DNA from 3 places in the Knoellia terrae genome. Region 1 is predicted to be linked to each of the others. Evidence: predicted binding sites of a transcription regulator. Region 1 holds the regulator's gene; each other region holds the start of a gene.
What was found. The regulator LexA, encoded in region 1, represses DNA repair genes until DNA is damaged. The targets are predictions, from matches to a motif close to TCGAACANNTGTTCGA.
Positions count from the first base shown of each region.

Region 2: a site for LexA is predicted at 1,271-1,286, ahead of ACOJV9_RS05145 (DUF222 domain-containing protein). Genes of this name have one in related genera too.
Region 3: a site for LexA is predicted at 4,258-4,273, ahead of ACOJV9_RS11610 (HNH endonuclease signature motif containing protein). Genes of this name have one in related genera too.

Region 1 is NZ_JBMBWH010000010.1:77,488-83,931, reverse strand. Features, by position in the region: gene ACOJV9_RS13865 (ComEC/Rec2 family competence protein) at 1-1,896, shown strand, start outside; gene ACOJV9_RS13860 (LysR family transcriptional regulator) at 1,898-2,836, opposite strand; gene ACOJV9_RS13855 (hypothetical protein) at 2,985-3,173, shown strand; gene ACOJV9_RS13850 (Sir2 family NAD-dependent protein deacetylase) at 3,240-4,115, shown strand; gene lexA (transcriptional repressor LexA) at 4,134-4,883, opposite strand; gene ACOJV9_RS13840 (LysM peptidoglycan-binding domain-containing protein) at 5,068-5,472, shown strand; gene ACOJV9_RS13835 (winged helix DNA-binding domain-containing protein) at 5,645-6,444, opposite strand, start outside.
Region 2 is NZ_JBMBWH010000002.1:389,459-395,902, forward strand. Features, by position in the region: gene ACOJV9_RS05140 (HNH endonuclease signature motif containing protein) at 1-329, opposite strand, end outside; gene ACOJV9_RS05145 (DUF222 domain-containing protein) at 376-1,257, opposite strand; gene ACOJV9_RS05150 (hypothetical protein) at 1,365-1,979, opposite strand; gene ACOJV9_RS05155 (coenzyme F420-0:L-glutamate ligase) at 1,976-3,106, opposite strand; gene cofD (2-phospho-L-lactate transferase) at 3,111-4,079, opposite strand; gene ACOJV9_RS05165 (WhiB family transcriptional regulator) at 4,279-4,542, shown strand; gene ACOJV9_RS05170 (glycosyltransferase) at 4,562-6,444, shown strand, end outside.
Region 3 is NZ_JBMBWH010000007.1:168,078-174,521, reverse strand. Features, by position in the region: gene ACOJV9_RS11645 (hypothetical protein) at 1-296, shown strand, start outside; gene ACOJV9_RS11640 (pyridoxamine 5'-phosphate oxidase family protein) at 405-917, shown strand; gene ACOJV9_RS11635 (DUF72 domain-containing protein) at 981-1,670, opposite strand; gene ACOJV9_RS11630 (cupin domain-containing protein) at 1,739-2,188, opposite strand; gene ACOJV9_RS11625 (DoxX family protein) at 2,314-2,682, shown strand; gene ACOJV9_RS11620 (N(5)-(carboxyethyl)ornithine synthase) at 2,701-3,864, opposite strand; gene ACOJV9_RS11615 (hypothetical protein) at 3,866-4,006, opposite strand; gene ACOJV9_RS11610 (HNH endonuclease signature motif containing protein) at 4,287-5,867, shown strand; gene ACOJV9_RS11605 (DUF1905 domain-containing protein) at 5,897-6,190, opposite strand; gene ACOJV9_RS11600 (alpha/beta fold hydrolase) at 6,244-6,444, shown strand, end outside.

The DNA of each region.
Region 1 (6,444 bases):
CTCCTCGACCTGCGGTGGCACGACCGCGTGCGGTTCCGTGGCCGGCTCGGGCCGCCCCAGCCCGGTGCCGCCGACGTGGCGGTGCTCCGGGCCTCCGAAATCGTCGTCGTGGAGCCGGCCGGTCCGGTGGCCCGCGTCGCCGAGCACCTGAGGGCGGGGCTGCGGCGCGCGGTGGACCCCACGCCGGCCGACGCGCGGGGCCTGCTGCCCGGGCTCGTCATCGGTGACACCACCCGCACCCCGCCGGACCTTACCGAGGCGATGCGCGCCACCGGCATGACGCACTTGACGGCAGTCTCGGGGTCCAACATCGCCGTCGTCGGTGGCATGGTCCTCGGGCTGTGCGTCCTGCTGGGTGTGAGGCGCCGGTGGCGCCCCGTCGTCGTCGCGCTCGCGATCGTCGGCTTCGTCATCCTGGCCCGGCCCGAGCCGAGCGTCGTGCGGGCCGCAGCGATGGGCCTCATCGGGCTGCTCGGCGCGAGCAGGTCACGGCGTCGAGCCGGCATCCCCGTCCTGGCCGGGGCGATCGTCGTCGTGCTGGTCGTCGACCCGTGGATGGCGCGCTCGTTCGGGTTCGCACTCTCCGCGCTGGCGACGCTCGGGCTGCTCCTGTTCACCCGTCCGTGGGGTGACGCCATCGCGAGGCACCTGCCCGCACGGCTCGCCCTCCTTGGTCCCGCCATCGCCATACCCGTTGCGGCACAGGCGATGTGTGCACCCCTCGTCGTCCTCCTGCAGGGATCGGTGAGCGTCGTCGGCGTCGTGGCCAACCTCGTGGCCGCGCCGCTCGTCGCTCCGGCGACCATCGCCGGCGTCAGTGCCGCCATCGTGTCCGTGGTGGCCGACCGACCGGCAGAGCTCCTCGGCTGGCTCGGCGCCCTGCCCACGCTCGGCATCACGAGGACGGCACGCGTCATGGCCGAGGTGCCGGGTGGCACGATGCCGTGGCCCGACGGTGCCCGCGGGGCGCTGCTGCTCGCTGGGGTAACGGTGCTCGTCATCCTGTCGGGGCGGTGGTGGGCCCGGGTGGTCCTGCTCCGCCCGGTGCTCGCGCTGGGGGTGCTCGCCCTCACCGCGGCGATGACGATCCCGACACGGGTCGTCACCTGGCCCGCGGAGGGGTGGCGCGTGGTGTTCTGCGACGTCGGTCAGGGCGATGCCGCCGTCGTTCGCACCGGACCGGGCCGCGCGCTCGTCGTGGACGCCGGTCCGGACCCGCCACTGGTCGACGGCTGCCTCGACTCGGTCGGGATCGACGTCGTGGACGCGGTGGTCCTCACGCACTTCCATGCCGACCACGTCGAGGGGCTGCCAGGCGTCCTCGGTGGCAGGACCGTGGGGCAGGTGCTGACGTCACCGGTCCCGGAGCCGGCCCACCAGGTCGGCGAGGTGACGGCGTGGGCGGGGGCACGCGGCATACCGGTGTCCGGCCTGGCGGCGGGCGACCGGCTCGCCCTCGGCGAGGTGACCGCAGAGGTGTGGGCGCCGGTGCGGCGCATCGCGGCCGGGTCGGTGCCCAACAACGCGAGCGTCGTGCTCGCCGTCCATGTCGGCGAGGTCGACGCCCTGCTGCTCGGCGACGTCGAGCGCGAGTCGGCGCACGACCTGCTCCTCCGCCTGCGTCGTGACCCCGCCATGGCCGCTGCCGCGGAGGCCTTCGACGTCGTCAAGACGCCCCACCATGGCAGCGCCAACCTCGACGCGGGCCTCATGGCGGCGGTGCGCGCACCGCTCGCCGTCGTCAGCGTCGGCAAGGACAACGACTACGGGCACCCGACCGCCACGCACCTGGCGATGATGAGCGGCAACGGGTATGCCGTGCACCGCACCGACCAACGGGGGCACATCGCCCTCGTCGAGCGGGACGGCCGGATCGAGGTGGTCACCCAGCGGTGACTCAGCGCACCGAGGCCGAGGACGCCCTGTGCGTCGCAGCCTCGGCGCTCTCGACGAGCGCGTCGAGCGTGGCCCTGACGGCCGGGACGCGCTGGAGGTCCGGGGTGGTGACGGCGACGATGTGGCGACGCGAGGCCGGTGTCATCGGCAGGGCGGTGACGTCCTCGTGGTGGACGGTCCTGAGGATAAGGTCGGGGATGACGGCGATGCCGAGCCCTTCGGCGATGAGCCCCATCACCGCGACGTAGTCCTCGGTCTCGTAGGCCACGTCGGGCACGTAGCCCGCAGTGCTTGCGAGCTGCAGCAGGTGGCCACGGCAGCGCGGGCAGCCCGCGATCCAGGTCTCGTCCTGCAGCGCTGCCATGTCGACCTGGCTCGAGCCGGCCAGTGCGTGGGTGCGGGGGACGGCCAGCAGCACCTCGTCGTCGAGAAGGGGAGTGGTGACGAAGGCCTCGAGGTCCTCCTCGCCACGCCCGAGGTCGGTGCCCTCGTAGACGAAGGCGACGGCGAGGTCGCACTCACCGGCGCGCAACGCGGCCAGCGACTCACGGGGCTCGGCCTCGCTGAAGGTGATCGAGACACCGGGGTGCTTGGCCTTGACCCTGGCCAGGGCCTTGGGGACCAACGTCGCCGACGCGGACGGGAAGGCCATGAGCCGGACCCGGCCCGAGCGCAGCCCGGCGATGGCGGCGACCTCCTCCTCGGCGGCGTCGAGCGCGGACAGCACCGGACCGGCGTGCCGCGCGAGGACCGCACCGGCCTCGGTGAGGCGGACGCTGCGGCCCACCCGCTCGACGAGCGTCGTGCCCGTGCGCGTCTCGAGGCGCCGGACCATCTGCGAGATGGCGGGCTGGGAGTAGCCGAGCGAGAGCGCCGCCGCCGTGAAGCTGCCTTCGTCGGCGATGGCCCGCATGACCCGGAGTCCTGCAGCGTCGATCATGCAGGAATTCTATAACCAGAAGTTATCGAGTGCCGCCACCGTCGCTCGATGCCTGATGTCGCCCGATCCGGCGAGCAGGGACGCTCCGTCCCGGACCTCGCCGCATCCAGCGGTGTATCTGGGCATGAGTCGGCTCCTCCTCCCCAGCATGAGGTCCACGAACCGTCGGCGGACGGCCCGCCGAAGCCACCACCCGGACGTCACCTGCGACGGCCTCGGCCGTTGGCACTGGAAGTGCCAGTGCGGTGCCGGCGCCTACGCGGGTGCCACCGCGGTGGACTGGCGCTGGATGGTGACGGCCGCCCTGGTGCACCAAGGTGCCTGCCCCGGCGAGTGAGTCCCCCCGCTCAGGGCCTGACCTCGTCGGCGCAGGGGCGACAGGGCCAGCACCTACGATGGCCGGGTGAGTTCAGAGGTGTCGGTGGGCGAGGTCGCGGCGCTCCTGCGCGCGACGGGGCCGGCGCTCGTGCTCAGCGGAGCCGGCATGTCGACCGAGAGCGGCATCCCTGACTACCGTGGACCCGACGGCAACCGCCGGGTGACGCCGATGTCGCACCAGGAGTTCACCGCCACGAGTGAGGCACGCCAGCGCTACTGGGCGCGCAGCTTCATCGGGTGGCAGCGGTTCAGTGCTGCCGAGCCCAACGAGGGTCACCTCGCGGTCACCGAGCTCCAGCGCGCCGGCGCCCTCGGACCGGTCATCACCCAGAACGTCGACGGGCTGCACCAGGACGCCGGCACCCGGGAGGTTCTCGAGCTCCACGGTTCGCTGGGGGAGGTCGTCTGCCTCACCTGCGAGAGCCGTCTCGACCGCGGCCTGCTCCAGGCGCTGATGGACGACGTCAACCCGGGGTTCGCCTCGCGCGCCCTCGGGTCCGTCGTCGACGGGTCCCAGGTCAGCAGCCAGATCCGTCCCGACGGCGACATCGTCCTCGCCGACGAGGCCGTGACCGCGTTCGCCACCCCACGCTGCCTCGCCTGCGGCGCCGACACCCTCAAGCCCGACGTCGTCTTCTTCGGTGGAGCCGTGCCCAAGCCGCGCGTCGAGCGCTGCTATGCCCTCACCGAGGAGGCGAGCGCCCTCGTGGTCCTCGGGTCCTCGCTCAAGGTGATGAGCGGCTACCGGTTCGTGCGCCGGGCGGCGGCACGCGGCATACCCGTCGTCGTCATCACCAGGGGCCCCACGCGGGGGGACGCCGAGACGACGCACCGTATCGATGCACCGCTCGGCGTCACCCTGGCGGCGCTGACCCGCGCGGTCGAGACCCAGGTGGCGTGAGGGCAGGCGGACCGACGCTCAGATCCGGCGCAGGACCGCGGTGACCTTGCCGAGGACCGTGGCGTGGTCACCGTCGATCGGGTCGAACGCCGGGTTGTGCGGCAGCAGCCACACCTTGCCGTCCTTGCGCTTGAACGTCTTGACCGTCGCCTCGTTGTCGAGCATCGCGGCGACGATGTCCCCGTTGTCGGCGGTGGGCTGCTGGCGGACGACGACCCAGTCGCCGTCGCAGATGGCCGCGTCGATCATCGAGTCGCCGACGACCTTGAGCAGGAAGAGCGAGCCCTCGCCGACGATCTGCTTGGGCAGCGGGAAGACCTCCTCGACCGACTCCTCGGCGAGGATCGGCACACCGGCCGCGATCGACCCGAGCACCGGGACGTAACTCGCCTCCGGCCGGAGGTCGCCACTGCCGGTCGGGTCGAGCTCGGCGTCGACGTCGTCGGGCGCGGCCCCACCGCGGTAGCCGCGGATGTCGCTCGGGGTGTCGGGGGAGACGACCTCGATGGCGCGAGGCCGGTTCGGGTCCCGGCGCAGGTAGCCCTTCTTCTCGAGGGCGTGCAGCTGGTGCGACACCGAGCTGGGCGACGTCAGGCCCACGGCTTGGCCGATCTCGCGCATGCTCGGCGGGTACCCGCGGCGGTCGACGGAGTTGCGGATGACGTCGAGAACCTTGCGCTGACGCACCGTGAGCGTGCCGTCACCCGGGTCACGGTCCGGCAGCTGGTGGACGTCGGCGTCGGCGTCCTGGCGGCTCTTGTCGCTCATCTCGTCTCCTCTGAAACCAGTGGTGTCAGTGGGGCCTGATTGGCTTCCTGACATGACCACAGCGTACGGAGTTCGTGCAGGCGGATCAAACACCTGTTCGACGCGTGTCTTGAATCGTTCGAACATCCGTGCTAGACATCGTACAGACGTTCTATCGAACGTCCTTTCGACCCAGGAGGACTTCATGAGTGCAGCAGCTGCCCTCGACGGCACCACGGGCGGGTATGCCGTCCCGCGTCCGGTGCGTCGCCCGGAGCGTCCGCGCCTCGTCCTCGTGCCCACCGGTGCGGCCGTCCCGGTGGCGCCGCGTCCGGCCCTCCGCCTCACCCGCACCGGCCGCCTCGCGCTCACGAGCTCGGTCCTGCTCGTCGCGCTGGTCGTAGCGTTCGTCGGCCTGACCGGTGGAGCGTCAGCGACCTTGGGCCCCGAGCGCGTCACGGTCGAGCAGGGTCAGACCCTGTCCCAGATCGCGGCCGAGTACATGGGTGGCTCGTCGATCGCCTCTGCCGTCGCCGAGCTCCGGCTGGTCAACGGTCTCGGCTCCGCCCAGGTCCGCGCCGGCCAGCAGATCGTCATTCCGCAGGGCTGATGCCCGCGCGATGACGACCGCACGCTCCGAGCCGCTTCGACCCCGGCTCGGTCCTGAGTCCATGGCAGAGCCTCGACCCCTCGCCGACTCAGCACGGAGGGCGCCCCGCCTTTGTTGTGCGGGGCGCCCTTTGGCGTGCCCGGGGGTCTCCACCACCGCCGGCACTCGAGGCTCAGCCGAAGACGAGCTCGAGCGTGCGCTCGTGGAATGACGCGAGGAGCTCGGCCGCCTCCGCGATCCCGTCACGTTCTGCCGGGGTGAGGTCGACGTCTGGCCGCACCGTCACGATGGCCCGTCGCTGCTCGAGCTTGCGGTTGAACGTGCCGACGTCGTGGGCTCCGACGACGACGATGCCGCCGCCGGCCTCGGAGACCAGACGCGTCCGGTCCGCCTGCTGGTTGCGGCGCAGGAACCCGGTCCTCGGATAGGTCAACGCCGCCTCGTCGAAGGTCGACAGTAGGTATGCCGTGTGCTCCCGCGTCGTGCGCGACGTCACCGAGGGGTCGAACCACAACGTCTCGTCCTGGCAGCTGACCTGCTCGAGGGGGTGTGACGCGAGCAGGGAGGGCGAGGTCGTCAGCTCCGCTGTGGCGGAACGGATCTCGCTGAGCGTCAGCCCGCTCCACCGCTGCAGGTCGCGCTCGGAGGCAGGGCCGTGACCGGCGTAGAAGCGGTGGGTCAGCTCGACCGCCGCTCGTGCGCGGGACCAGGAGTCGGACGCGGCGGGAGCCACGAGCCCGTCCACGAGGGCGTAGGTGTGCTCGGCGCCCCGAGGAGGTCCCGAGCAGATGACCGATCGCACCTCCGCCACGATGAGCTGGTGCGCCATCGCCTCCCCGGGCCCGGGCAGCCCGGCCGCGGCGAACGCGGGCCCGAGCTCCCGGCGGGTCATGGAGCGGCCGTCGACCAGCAGCGTGCGCAGCAGCTCGATGCCCCGCTCCCTGACCTCGGGAGTGACTCCGAGCTGGCGCT
Region 2 (6,444 bases), on a different contig from region 1:
CGGCAGTGTCCGTCGCGCAGCCGGACGAGGCGTTGCAGGGCCGGTGAGGGGCGGTACCGCTTCTCGACCTCGCCGGGCGGTGCCGGCCGCACGTCGCTTGGGGCGAGGGTCTTGGGGACGGCGCCGGCGACCAGGGCGCCGGTGTCGGGGTGACAGGTCAGCGGGGCGGAGTCGACGATGCGGGTGCCCTCGGGCAGGGCGTCGAGGTTCACCCGGGTGGTGCCGGGCCGGCCGAGCCCACCGAGCTCGGCCACCCCACGCCCACCAGCAGCAGCACCGGAGCAGGCCGCCGCCGCGGCGCCCGTTGCACGAGCATCATCGGTGGCCACCGGGTCAGCGCCCGCGTCAGGACCGGTGTCCGTGTCGCTGCCTGCATCACTGCCGTCGTCGGTGTGGGTGTCGGTGGCACTGCTGGTGTCGGGGGGCGGGGTCGGGGGCGGGGGTGGTGGCGTGGAGGTGGAGGGTGACGTCGGCCTTCTGGAGGATGAGCTGGCCCATCGCGTCGAGCCGGGCCTGCTCCAGGGTCAGGGTCGGGTCCTCCCGGCAGAGCTGGCGGGCCAGGGAGTCCACGGCCTGCCACATCACCAGCGACTGCTCGACCGGGACCAGCCCGTCCCACCGGTCCGCGGCCAGAGAGACCGCCCGCCGCACCAGCGACCGCTGCGTGCGGGCCTTCTCGGCCTCCTGGTCGGCGACCTCCGGGGCGAGGCGGGCGACGAGCCGGCGCGCCCGCGCCGCCAACGGTCCGGCGCTCTCGTCCCACCCGCGTGGCTGCTCGTAGCGGTCCACGAGCCGGTCGGCGATCTCGTGCGCGACCTCGTCCGGGCACGGCGTCAGCTCCCGGGTCAGGACCGTGGCCCGCCACAGGTCCAGCTCCCCGGACCCCATCGCGTCGACCAGCTGCGGGGTCACGCCCACCTGGTGCACCGCGGCCTCGACCCGACGCTGCGCCACCGGTGTCGAGACCCCGAGCCGGGTCGCGACCAGCGCGGGTGCGTCCTCGGCGACGAACCCCAGCCCGTGCCGGCGCCAGGACCACCCCTGCTCGACCTCGTCGTCGCGGACCTCGTCGTGCGCCGCGACGTGCGCGATCGCCCGGGTCTGGATCCCGGCCGCGATGTTGCCGATCTGCTGGCTCACCTCGACCGCCTCCAGCAGCGTGTCCATGTCCAACGACCCGGCGCCGCCCTCGTCCGCGGGAGCAGCCACGGCGGCATACAGCTGCGCCAATGCCGTCTTCACCGCCCCCAGGTCCATGCCTCGATTCTACTCGAACACGGGTTCGACGACAAGGATTGTCCACAACGAATTCCGTTGAGGGGCAAGCGAGTTCGCGAACAAGGGGTTGACGGTGAGCAGCTCGATCAGGGAGACGGCATGGACGCGAGCAGCGCCGCCAGCGGCGGAGGGGACGAGCCCTCGTCGAGCGCCCGCGCGAGCGCCCCGGCCAGGAGCTCCTTGCGGCCGGACGTCGTTCCGCAGAAGCGGTGCAGCTGGTCGAGGACGGGCCGTCCCTGCCACGCCGGCTGTCGGGTGAAGGCGGCGAACGCGTCGCGCAGGCCGACGTCCCCGAGGACGGCCAGTGCGCCGTCAGCGCCCAAGGCCCGGAGCAGCTCGTCCTCAAGGTCGCGCCGACAGATCTGGAAGCCGAGAGCGGGCAGGTCGTCGACGGAGATGGGACGCTCGACGGAGTCCAGGTGGAGGGGGGTGACCACGTCGAGGGCACGGACGAAGAACGCCGCCTCGCGCTCGTCGCACAACCCGATGACGCGAGGCCGAGGATGTGCGGTCGCCGCCGCTTGGAGGTGTCGGCGGATGTTGGTCGCGCCACCCATGTCGACGAGCCGGCACGGCTCGCTGTCCGGGCGGACGCCCCGGGCGGTCCTCAGGGCACGGACGGCAGCCACGTCGCTGGTGCCCTCGAGCAGGACCCACGTGGGTGCCACTCCGCTCTCGGGAGAGGGCGCCCGGCCGGTCACGGCGTGGAACCTCGAGCGGTCACCGGGCTCTCACCGACGGGCCGGGCGGTGAGTGTGACGGTGATGCTGTGCTCGGCCGTCGGCTTCCCCCAGCCCACCGTTGCGAGGTCCTCGCTGGCGGCGGCGACCTCGAGACGCTGCGTCAACCGGCCCAACCGGAACGCGTCCGAGGCGCCGAGGGTCAGCACTGCCACAGCGGCGTGGTGCGACCCATCGACGAGCTCGAGGTCGAGGCCGGCGTCCTCGTCCGCCCACAGCGTCAGGGCGACCACGCGGGCGATGCGTTCGCTCATGCCCTCCGGCGCGACGGAACGAATTCCGACCGCCTCCGAGTCGGCAGACCCCGGGTCCACGCCGAGCACCGCACGCAGCGCCTCGACATGACCCATCGCGAACCAGTCCCCGGCGCCGACCCGCACCACGTCCCCTGCGCCGGAACCGCATCCGTCGTCGAGCACCTCGAACCACGACCGTGGCAGCCCGCGCACCACCGCCGCTGCCACCCCGTCCGTCTTGCCCTTGACGAGGTCTGCCGCAGAGGCGATCTCGTCCGCGACGGCCCGCGCGGTCACCGCCAGGACGCGACCGTCCACGTCGGCCTCGCCCCGGTGGTCGAGCAGCACGCGCAACCCCGCCGATCCCAGCGCGAAGTCGGTGAGCCCGGCTCGCCACGGCCTCCCGGCGGTGTCGCTGAGCACCACGGCGACAGGTGCGCCGGACGGCATACCGGCTTGGGAGAGAAGTGAAGAGCGAAGGTCGCGGGCACAGGCGTCGGGGTCGTGGGGCAGGAGCAGGAGCGCACCCGACGGCCCGGTGTTCGAGGCGTCGACACCGGCGGCGGCCATGACCGGACCGGCCAACGACTCGACGACCCGGGTGACCTGGTCGCCGCTCGCCCGCTCGGCGACGACGCGTCGGGACTCGCTCAGCACGACCTCGACCCGGCCCACGCTGCCAGCAGCCCTGAGGCCCAGGGCCTTCGACACGACCTTGCTCGACACCACCACGACGTCGCCGGCCGCGAGCCCGCCGGGGCCCAGGGCCGCCAGCAGCAGTGCCGCCACGTCGTCGCCCTCGCTCACCTCGGGCACACCGAGGAGCGGGACGATCGTGAGTGAAGCGGTCATGCGGTCACCGGCGGACGCGCTCAGCCAGGGCCAGCAGCTCGGCAGCGATGGCAGCGGTCGCAGCCACGTCCGTCATGAGGAGCGGCCCGTCGTGGACGGCGGTCTCGACTCCGCGCACCCTGACGGAGGCGTCGGCCGGGTCGACGAGCCAGCCGTCGAGGAAGTCGGCGTAGAGGCCGGCCACCGCAGCACTGGTGGACTCGACACCGATGGCCGACAGGCACGCGTCCGCATGGCCCCGGACCGGTCGGCCCGAGATCAGCGGGGAGACGCCGACGACGGGTGCCGTGGACCCGCGAAGGGCGTCGCGCACCCCGGGCACGCCGAGGATGATCCCGATCGACACCACGGGGTTGCTCGGCGGCAGGACGATGACGTCCGCGTCACGCAGGGCGTCGAGCACCCCCGGCGCAGCTGCCGCACGGTCCAGGCCGGCGACGACGAACCGGGACGCGGGGACCGCGGCGCGCAGCCGGACCCACCACTCCTGGAAGTGCACGGCCCGCTGCGAGTCGCCCTCGTCGAGCACGACGTGGGTCTCGACCGGGGTGTCCGTCATGGGCAGCAACGTGATGCGCTGGTCCGGCAGCCCCCAGCGGGCGGCCAGGCGCGCGGTCACCTCCGACGCCGTCTGCCCCTGCGCCAGCCACTGCGAGCGCACGATGTGCGTGCCGAGGTCGAGGTCGCCGAGCGTGAACCACTGCGGCGCAGCGCCGTACGCCTCGAGCTCGCCCTGCACCCGCGTGGACTCGTCGGCCCGGCCCCATCCCTGCTCCTCGTCGATACCGCCGCCGAGCGTGTAGAGGAGGGTGTCGATGTCGGGGCAGACCCGCAGCCCGAAGAGGCTGATGTCGTCCCCGGTGTTGGCGATGACGGTGACCTCGGACTCCGGTGCGACGCGGTCGAGGTGGGCTCGCAGGCCCCGGAGGAAGCGCGCTCCGCCGACGCCGCCCGCGAGGGCTGTGATTCGCATGCGGGCCAGTCTTCCCCACCGGCGAGTCGCTCCGACACGCCGGTCGGCGGGTCACCGCGGGTGCTGATAGCAGAACTCCGCTTGACGAATGGGTATGACACGCGTGTAATTTCGTCATTGTGTTCCAGCAGAGGTCACCTCGGTCGAGGGCAGACGGTCTGGACACGGGCTGGGTCGCAGAAGGGTCGAGGAGGCAGCGATGCACGAGTTGACGTTGGTCGACGCCATGGTCGATGAGGAGACGGTGCTCTCCTGGCAGGAGCGCAGCCTGTGTGCGCAGACGGACCCGGAGGCGTTCTTCCCCGAGAAGGGCGGCTCCACCCGTGAGGCCAAGAAGGTGTGCGTCGGCTGCGACGTCCGCCCCGAGTGCCTCGAGTACGCACTGGCCAACGACGAGCGCTTCGGCATCTGGGGCGGTCTGTCCGAGAGGGAGCGCCGCAAGCTGAAGAAGCGCGCCGTCTGACCGGTCGCGCGACCACTTCATGACGCTGACGACCGCCCCCGTGCTGCCCGACGCCCCCGCCCCCGCGAACGGGCCGGTGGTCCGGGCCGTCGTCGTCACCTCCGGCTCCCACCACGGTCTGCGCGCCCTCCTCGACGCGCTCGCCGCCTCCGCGGCGCGACCCGACCACGTCGTCGTCCTCGACACCTCCGGTGCCGACGGCTCCACCACGGCGGCGGACCTCGTCGCCGCCGCGAGCACTCCGTCCTTCCGCGTCGAGCACGTTCCCCTCGACGCCCGTATGCCGGATCGCGCTGCGGTCACGCGGTGGGTCAGGTCCGCCGACCTCGGCGACGACGACCTCGTGTGGGTGCTGCCCGTGGGCTGCGTCCCGGAGCCCCAGGCGCTGACCCGCCTCCTCGACGCCCACCGCCGCAGCCCCTCCGTCGGCATCGTCGGTCCCAAGCACGTCGACGCGTCCGACCCCGGTCGCCTGCGCTCCGTGGGCATCACCGCCACCCGCACAGGACGGGTCGTCGAGGACCCACCGCTGGGGGAGCCCGACCAGGGCCAGTACGACCTGCGCCGCGACGTCATCGCCGTCCCGCTCGCCGGCATGCTCGCGACCGCCACGGTGCTGCGCGTCCTCGGGTGGGAGCGCTCGTTCGGTGACCTCGGCGGTGACCTCGACCTCGGCTGGCGGGCGCAGCTGGCCGGACACCGGGTCGTCGTCGCACCGAGTGCGCGGCTCCGGTCGGTCGCCTCCCTCGGTCTGGCCACGGCCACGACCCCGGCCCGTCGCCGCGCCGCCCGCCGCGTCGCGCTCACCCGGGCGCCGTGGTGGCAGGCGCCCTTGCTCGCTCTGTGGGTCCTCCTCAGTTCCATCGTCGCCGGCATCGGGCTGCTGCTCCTCAAGCGACCTCGCGCCGCTGCGCAGGTGCTGGCCGACCTCGGGTCGCTGGACCCCGTCGGTGGCGTGCTCGCCCGCGTGCGCACTCGGGGGTCCCGCCAGCTGGGTCATCGCGACATCGGCAGCCTGTTCGTCCCCGGCTCCCTCGTGGTGCGCCGGGCCCTCGACCGCGCCCACGAGGCCGTGGTCGCCCCCGCCCGGCTGCCCGACGAGGGCGCGCGCGGCGACGACTCGTCCTCCGTGGCACGCGCCCTGACCTCCCCCGCCGTTGTCGCGGTCGTCACCGTCCTCGCCGTCGTGGTCGCCGCCGGGCGGGAGATCGGCGGCGACCTCCTCGGTCGGCTGGGCTCCGGGGTCACCGGTGGTGAGCTGGTCGCGAGTCCCGCGACCTCCGGCAGCCTGTGGAGCGCCGCCTTCGACGGTTGGCACGGCACCGGGCTCGGCGGGGACGGTCCCGCCAGCCCCGGACTGGCCCTGCTCGCCCTCCCCGTGTGGCTCGTCGAGCGGCTTCCCGGCGGCTCCGACGTCACCTCTCCCGCAGGCGCCCTCATCGGTGCCCTCCTCGTGCTCGCGCTGCCACTGGCAGCGGTGTCCGCCTACGCCTCGTCACGGGTCCTCACCACGTCCCGCGCCCTGCGTGCCGTCGCCGCGGTCCTGTGGGCCACCGCCGGTGCTGCCGGTGCGTCCGTCGCGCAGGGCCGTCTGGGCGCCCTCGTCGCGCTGGTCCTCCTGCCGCTGGTGCTCGGCGGAGTCGTGCTCATCACGCGCCCCAAGGGCACGGCGACCGGAGCCTTCGCGACCGCCCTGGGCGCTGCGGTGCTCGGGGCCTTCGCCCCACCCCTGCTCGCGCTCGTCGTCCTGCTCTGCGTGGGCGTCGCCGTCGTCGGCGGTGCCGCCGCTCGAGCCCGAGCCCTCGTGGTGGCGGTCATCGGGCCGCTGCTCCTGGGCCCGTGGCTCGTCGACCTTGCGGACGACTGGTCGCTCGCTGCCACCGGGCCCGGCCTGAGCCAGTG
Region 3 (6,444 bases), on a different contig from region 1:
TCCGGCAGAGCTGGTCCGGCAAGGGCGTCCGCGAAGGCGAGGGCCGGATCACGATCACGGCGGCGACGTTCGGGCTGCTGGCGCTGCCGGCCGACGTCGTGCAGACGTTCGCGGCACCGACGCTCATGGTCGAGGGTTCGGTCAGCGGCATCGAGGTCGGCAAGGACGAGACGGTGACGGTGCGATTCGGCCAGTACCTCCCGCTCGCCCACCCCAAGGCGCTCGCCGAGGCGGGCTACGGCGGCGGCCAGCTGGAGCCGGGCGTCGTCGTGAGGGGCCGTGCGAAGGGGCAGTGACTCCTGGCGGCCCGCCGCCGCCGGGTCCTGCAGGACGCGTGCCAGGGGACGCGTTCGCAAGGACCGGGAGCGGCACCCTGTGTGGGCGCGCGGGCGTAGCGTCGGTTCATGGACACCACGGCACCCGAACCCACCGCCGACCGACCGGTGATCCCGGAGGGCTACGGCATCCCGACAACGACGAGGGGCCAGCTCGCCTGGGGCGACGTCGAGCCGCGTCTCGTGCGGTCGATGCACTACTGGCTCAGCAGCGTCCGACCCGACGGCCGACCCCACTCGGTGCCCCGCTGGGGAGTCTGGCTCGAGGGCAGGTTCTGGTACGACGGGGCGCCGAGCACACGGCATACGCGCAACGTGGAGCTCAACCCTGCCGTCACGCTGACGCTCGAGAGCGGGACCGAGGTCGTCATCGTCGAGGGCGAGTCCGTCGCGACCCGCGCCGACGCCGAGAGCCTCGGTGCCCGGCTCGCGGAGGCGTTCACGAAGTACGCCGCGAGCGGCTACAACCCAGGGCCGGACTCGTGGGCGGGCGAGGACGGCGGCGGCCTGCGGGTCATCACTCCGCACCGGGTGATGGCATGGTTCTCGTTCCCCACGGACTGCACGCGCTTCACCTTCTGACGCAAAGACACTCCTCCACGTGGCCCCGTACGTCGTCGAGGCGCTACCGGCCACTGACGAGCGTCAGGTGCCGTGCTTCGACGTGCCCTCGTGGGGCGACAGCAGGGCGAGGAACCGCTCGGCGTCGCCTGTGCGGGGCAGGTTGTTGAACATGACGTACGGCGTGGGTCGCCCGTCGACCAGGTCCCGCAGCCGGCGCAGCTCGTCATCTGTATGGACGTGCCGCGAGCCCGTGGTGCCGTGCAGCCGGTAGTAGGTCTGCTCCGGTGTCACGGTCTCGGACTGCATCGGATCGACGACGTGCACGAGGTCCAGCTCGCCACAGAGCTCCGTCACCAGCGTCGTTGGCCAGTCGCCGCGGGGCTCCCACAGCAGCCGACCGGCTGGCCGCTCAACCTGCGACATGAAGCTGCGCAGCCGTGCGATGTTGTCGGCCGTCGGGCGAAAGCTCTTCGGGCACTGGAGCAGCACGGCTGTGGCCTGCAGAACGCGGGCGCACTCGAGGGTCCGTTGCCAGGCCTCGAGGACCGGAGGTGTTGTCCGGAAGGCTCCGACCTGGCCTCGCGCACTGTCTGCCGAAGGCTGCTTCATGCGTCGGTACGTGGGGCTGTTGGACTCGTGCGTGATGACCTGCCACGCCTTGATCGTGAACTCGAAGTTGGCTGGCACCTGCGCCCTCCAGCGCGCGAGCACGGCGTCCGCGGGCGGCTCGTAGAACGTGTGCTGCACCTCCAGGACGGGGAATCGACGCACGTACGAGGACTGGGAGACGGTCCAACCACACAGCCCGACGCGGGCGTCCACGCGACCATCCACTCCTATCAGCTCGGCTGCACGGTCCACTCCGGCGGCTCGTCGCTGCCGGCCTCCTCGTCCTTCTCCGCATCCTCCGCCGTCTCGTGCACGGTCCCCTTGGCGTGGTGCGAGGGGGCGTAGATCGCGTAGAGCTGCAGCGGCTCGTCGCCGGTGTTGACGACGTCGTGCCACGTGCCGGCGGGCACCTGGATCGACCAGCCGTCGGTGACCTCGGTGTCGGTGAGCTCGGTCTCGGACGGACCCATGCGGCATACGCCAGAGCCGGCATCGAGACGCAGGAACTGGTCGGTCTCGGGGTGGACCTCGAGCCCGATCGAGGAACCGGCGGGGATCGACATCAGCGTCACCTGGAGATACTTGCCGGTCCAGGCGACAGCGCGGTATGCCGTGTTGTCCCTGGTCGCCGTCTCGATGTCGAAGGCGTTGGGCTGGGGTCCGTTGTCGGTCGTGCTCATGACGGGAAGGTCCTCTCAGTCGGCTGCCTCGAGCCTAGCCCGGGCGCTGTGGCCGTCGGTCTGGTGCCGCTGCGTCCGGCGCTGCTAGCGTCGACCCACGCAGTTCCCCCACGACGGGACGCATCATGGACATCGCACTGTGGGTCGTCGCAGCACTCCTGGCGGTCGTGTTCCTCGGGGCCGGTGTCACGAAGCTGATGCTTCCGAAGGACGCGCTCTACGAGAAGAAGATGACCTACGTCGAGGACTTCTCCGACGGGCAGATGAAGGGCATCGGAGCCCTCGAGCTCCTCGGTGCTCTCGGGCTCATCCTCCCGGCCTTCGTCGACGGGCTCGAGTGGCTCGTTCCGCTGGCCGCGACCGGGCTGTTCCTCGTCATGGTCGGCGCGGTCCTGACGCACATTCGTCGCAAGGAGGCCTTCGTGCCCCCGCTCGTGCTTGGGCTGCTCGCCGCGTTCGTGGCCATCGGCCGGTTCTGGATCGAACCGCTCTGACGAGCTTATTGCGCTCCGTCAGCTGCTGACGACGGCGCCCTCGACCGCATGCGGATAGGTCGCGTCGCGGTGCTGGAACGACAAGATGTTCGGGTTCTTGATCTCGCCGTCCTGGATCTCGATGGCGCGGGAGATCGTCGGGTCGTCCTTCCAGACGTCCGGGCCACCGAGCACGGTGCGCAGGTGTGGCAGGAGCGCCGAGCTGATCTCCCAGGTCGCGGAGTTCCAGAGGTAGGACGGCGTGTGGTCGACGGCGTAGTAGGTGATGTTGTCACCCACGACGAAGGTCGGCTCCGCGAACGTCGTCGGCTTGGCCCAGCTGAAGCCCATGCCCTCGTCGCAGGACACGTCCACGATGAGGCTGCCCGGGCGGAAGAGCGGCAGGTCCGCCTCGGTGAGGAAGGTCCACGGCGACTCGGTGTCCTGCAGGACGCAGTTCACGACGATGTCGTTGTCGGCGAGGTAGTCCGCCAGGGGGACTCGCCCCTCGTTGGTGACGACCATCGTCAGCGACGGGTCGTCGGCGTGGTGGTCGAGGTGGACGATCTCGACGGAGTGGATCGGGGAGGCGACGGCGGCGACCTTGCGGTTGGTGAGGACGCGCACATCGCCGATGCCGAGGGCGCTCAATGCCGTGACCGCACCGCGTGCCGTGGCGCCGAACCCGATGACCACCGCGCGCAGCCGTCGGCCGTAGCTGCCGGTGGACCCGATCTGCTCCAGCGAGTGGAGCACCGAGCAGTAGCCGGCGAGCTCGTTGTTCATGTGGAACACGTGGAGCAGGAAGCTGCCGTCACGGGACCAGTGGTTCATCGCCTCGAACGCGATGAGGGTCTGCCGCCGGTCGACCGCCTGCTGGGTCAGCGCTTGGTCCTGGACGCAGTGCGGCCAGCCCCAGATGATCTGGCCGTCGCGGAACTCGGCCAGGTCCTCGGCCTGGACCTTGGGCTGCAGGACGATGTCGCACTCGGCGATCAGCTCGGCCCGCGGGCGGACCCCACCGATCAGCTCGGCGACGGCCTCGTCGGACATGCCGAAGGGAACGCCGTACCCCTGCTCGACGAAGATCTGGGACCGGAGGTCGTCGTCGATCCTGGCGAGGTGCTCCGGGTGGATCGGTAGCCGGTGCTCGTTCTCCTTGCGGGAGTGAGCGAGGACGGCGACGGTGAGCAGGGGGTCCAAGTCAGCGCTTCTTCCCGTGGAGGGTGCTCTCGATGCCGGAGGTCGACGTGCCGTCCGCCTTGGCCTTCTTGTCGGCGCGCTTCTCCTTGATCGACTTGCCGGACTTCTTGGAGAGCGAGTGGCGTGGAGATTTGTCGGACATGACCGGCTCCTAGGTGAGGAGACCCGAAGGGTCCCGCTCCTCCGGAGGGTACGCCCCCGCGACGAGGTGACGCTGACTCCCCTCGCGACGAGATGGACCTGTCCAGGAGGGCCGGGGTCCGAAGAGGCGACGCCCAGAGGTTATTGGCGGTTCGTTCTCGCTGAGAATCACCGATTGCAGCCAGCTTCGTTGACTGAACGGCTGTGCCGCAGGCGAATTCGCGCAGACAAAGTTGTGGACAAGGATGGTGCTCGAACGCACGTTCGAGTATGATTGCAGCATGGACGACGACGTCAGCACCGACCCGAGCAGCCTGCGTGGCGCGCTCGAGTCCGCGCGTGCGTCCTTGGCGCAGGTCCGCGATGTCCTCCCGACGCTGACCAGCGCTGAGCTCGCCGAGGCCCTCGGTCTCGTGGACGCGGTGAAGGTCGAGGCGTCTGCGGTGCAGGTCGTCGTCACCACCGAAGCCGCCCACCGCGGAGAGTTCACCTCCGCCCACCGCGGAGAGTTCACCTCCGCCCGTCGCGGTGCCGGGTCGGCCCACGACTGGGTGCGCGAGCACGCCCCGTCCCTGCGGCAGGGTGGCGCCGGCCAGCTCGCGTCCTTCGCGCAGGACGTCGCCCACGCCACTCCCGGCGGTCAGTGGTCGACGTCCGGCCCGTATGCCGGTGCGTATGCCGATCCGAACCGTCCCGAGGGCGTGGTCTGGGCTCGCGTGGTCACCGGTGAGGTCACCGTGCCGCTTGCGCTGACCGCCCTGTCGGAGGTGCGGCGGATGAAGGACCTCCTGCACCCCGAGGCGGTGCCGACGGTCACGACCGCGATCCTCGACCATGGCGTCCAGTGGGGCGCCGCAGAGGCGAAGAAGATCCGGCCGAGGCTCCTGGCCATGCACGGCTTCGAGGGAGAGTTCGACGACACCCAGAAGCGGCTGCGCGCCGGAGCGCACCTGTCGAGCCCGCGGATCCTCGACGGCGACCTCACCGGGTACTCCCTGCAGCTCACCCCTGAGCAGAGCGCGATCCTCGAAGCGGCCCTCGGACCGCTGTCGGCTCCAGCCCCCAACGCGGAGACCGGTGAGCGCGACCTGCGCCCTGTCGGTCAGCGTCGCGCGGAGGCCCTGACGGCGGTGTGCGCCGGCCACGCGTCCATGGACGCTGCAGACCGGGCCCCGGCGGCGGCTCCCACGGCCCTGCACGTCCGGATGAGCCTGGCCGAGCTGCTCCGACTGACCGGCGCCGACCGCGATACGGAGGCGACCGGAGGCGAGGCGACGAGAGGATGCGGCATAGTGATCGGTTCGGTCGCCGAGGGCACGCTCCTCAGCCCGGCCACGCTGCGCCAGCTCGCCTGCGACGCCGACGTCATCCCCGTGGTCCTCGGCTCCGACGGCGAGGTGCTCGACGTCGGCCGCGCGGTGCGGCTGTTCACCCGGGGGCAGCGCCGGGCTCTGTGGCACCGTGACGCCGGCTGCACCTGGCCGGGGTGCACCGCACCACCGGACTGGGCCAAGGCTCATCACCTCATCCACTGGACTGACGGCGGACGGTCGGACCTGTCCAACGCCGCCCTGCTCTGCCAGCGCCACCACACCCAGGTCCACGACCAGCGCCTCATCGCGGACGTCCATCCGCCCGACGAGTCCGGCCGCTCGGTCACGTGGGATCTTGCCCGAGGCAGCTATGACCGCACCCTTCCTGCCCGGCTGGCCGAACAGCGACGAGCCGAGCAACGACGACAACGCCGAGCCGCCGAGCCCGACACCGGCGGACCTGACCCGTGGCTGACCGCTGCGCCTGACGACCCCGACTACGCCGACCGACTTCTCGAGTGGCATGACTGGAGCCTGCACGCCGCCTGAGGTGCCGCTCGGGTGACCGTTTTGACAGGTCACCACGACACGGTGACGTCGACCTCGTCGCCCGGCTCGACACCGAGCGCCCGGCGCACGCTTTTGCGCACCGGAAGCACATACGTGCTCCGTTGGCGCGAGGGGAACACGCTGGTCTGCCACTCCTGCGTCCCGATCCGTACGGTCACGCGGACCGACCCGAAGGCGCTGGCCGGTTCCGCGCGCGTGTAGGCCATCTCGTCCGCGACCTCCGGCGGGAGGTCGACGAAGACCCACGAGTCGGGCTGGTCGCTTGCGGGGTAGGGCGCGCCGGTGAAGCTGCGGTCAGGCACGTCACGACGGTAGCGCCGTGCCACGACACCGGCCCGCCCCGTAACGTGAGCGGATGCCTGAGCCGACTGCCCTGCTTGCCCTGCCCGGACTGGGACTTGGTCCTGAGGCATGGCGGCCCACGCTCGAGCACCTGACGGCTGCCGGCGACCGTCGGGCGGACGTTCTCGTGTGTCCCGGCTACGGCGCGCCGGCCCACCCGCGGCGCGACCTGGATCCACGGGCCATCGCCGAGGCCGCCCTGGCGCGCCTCCCC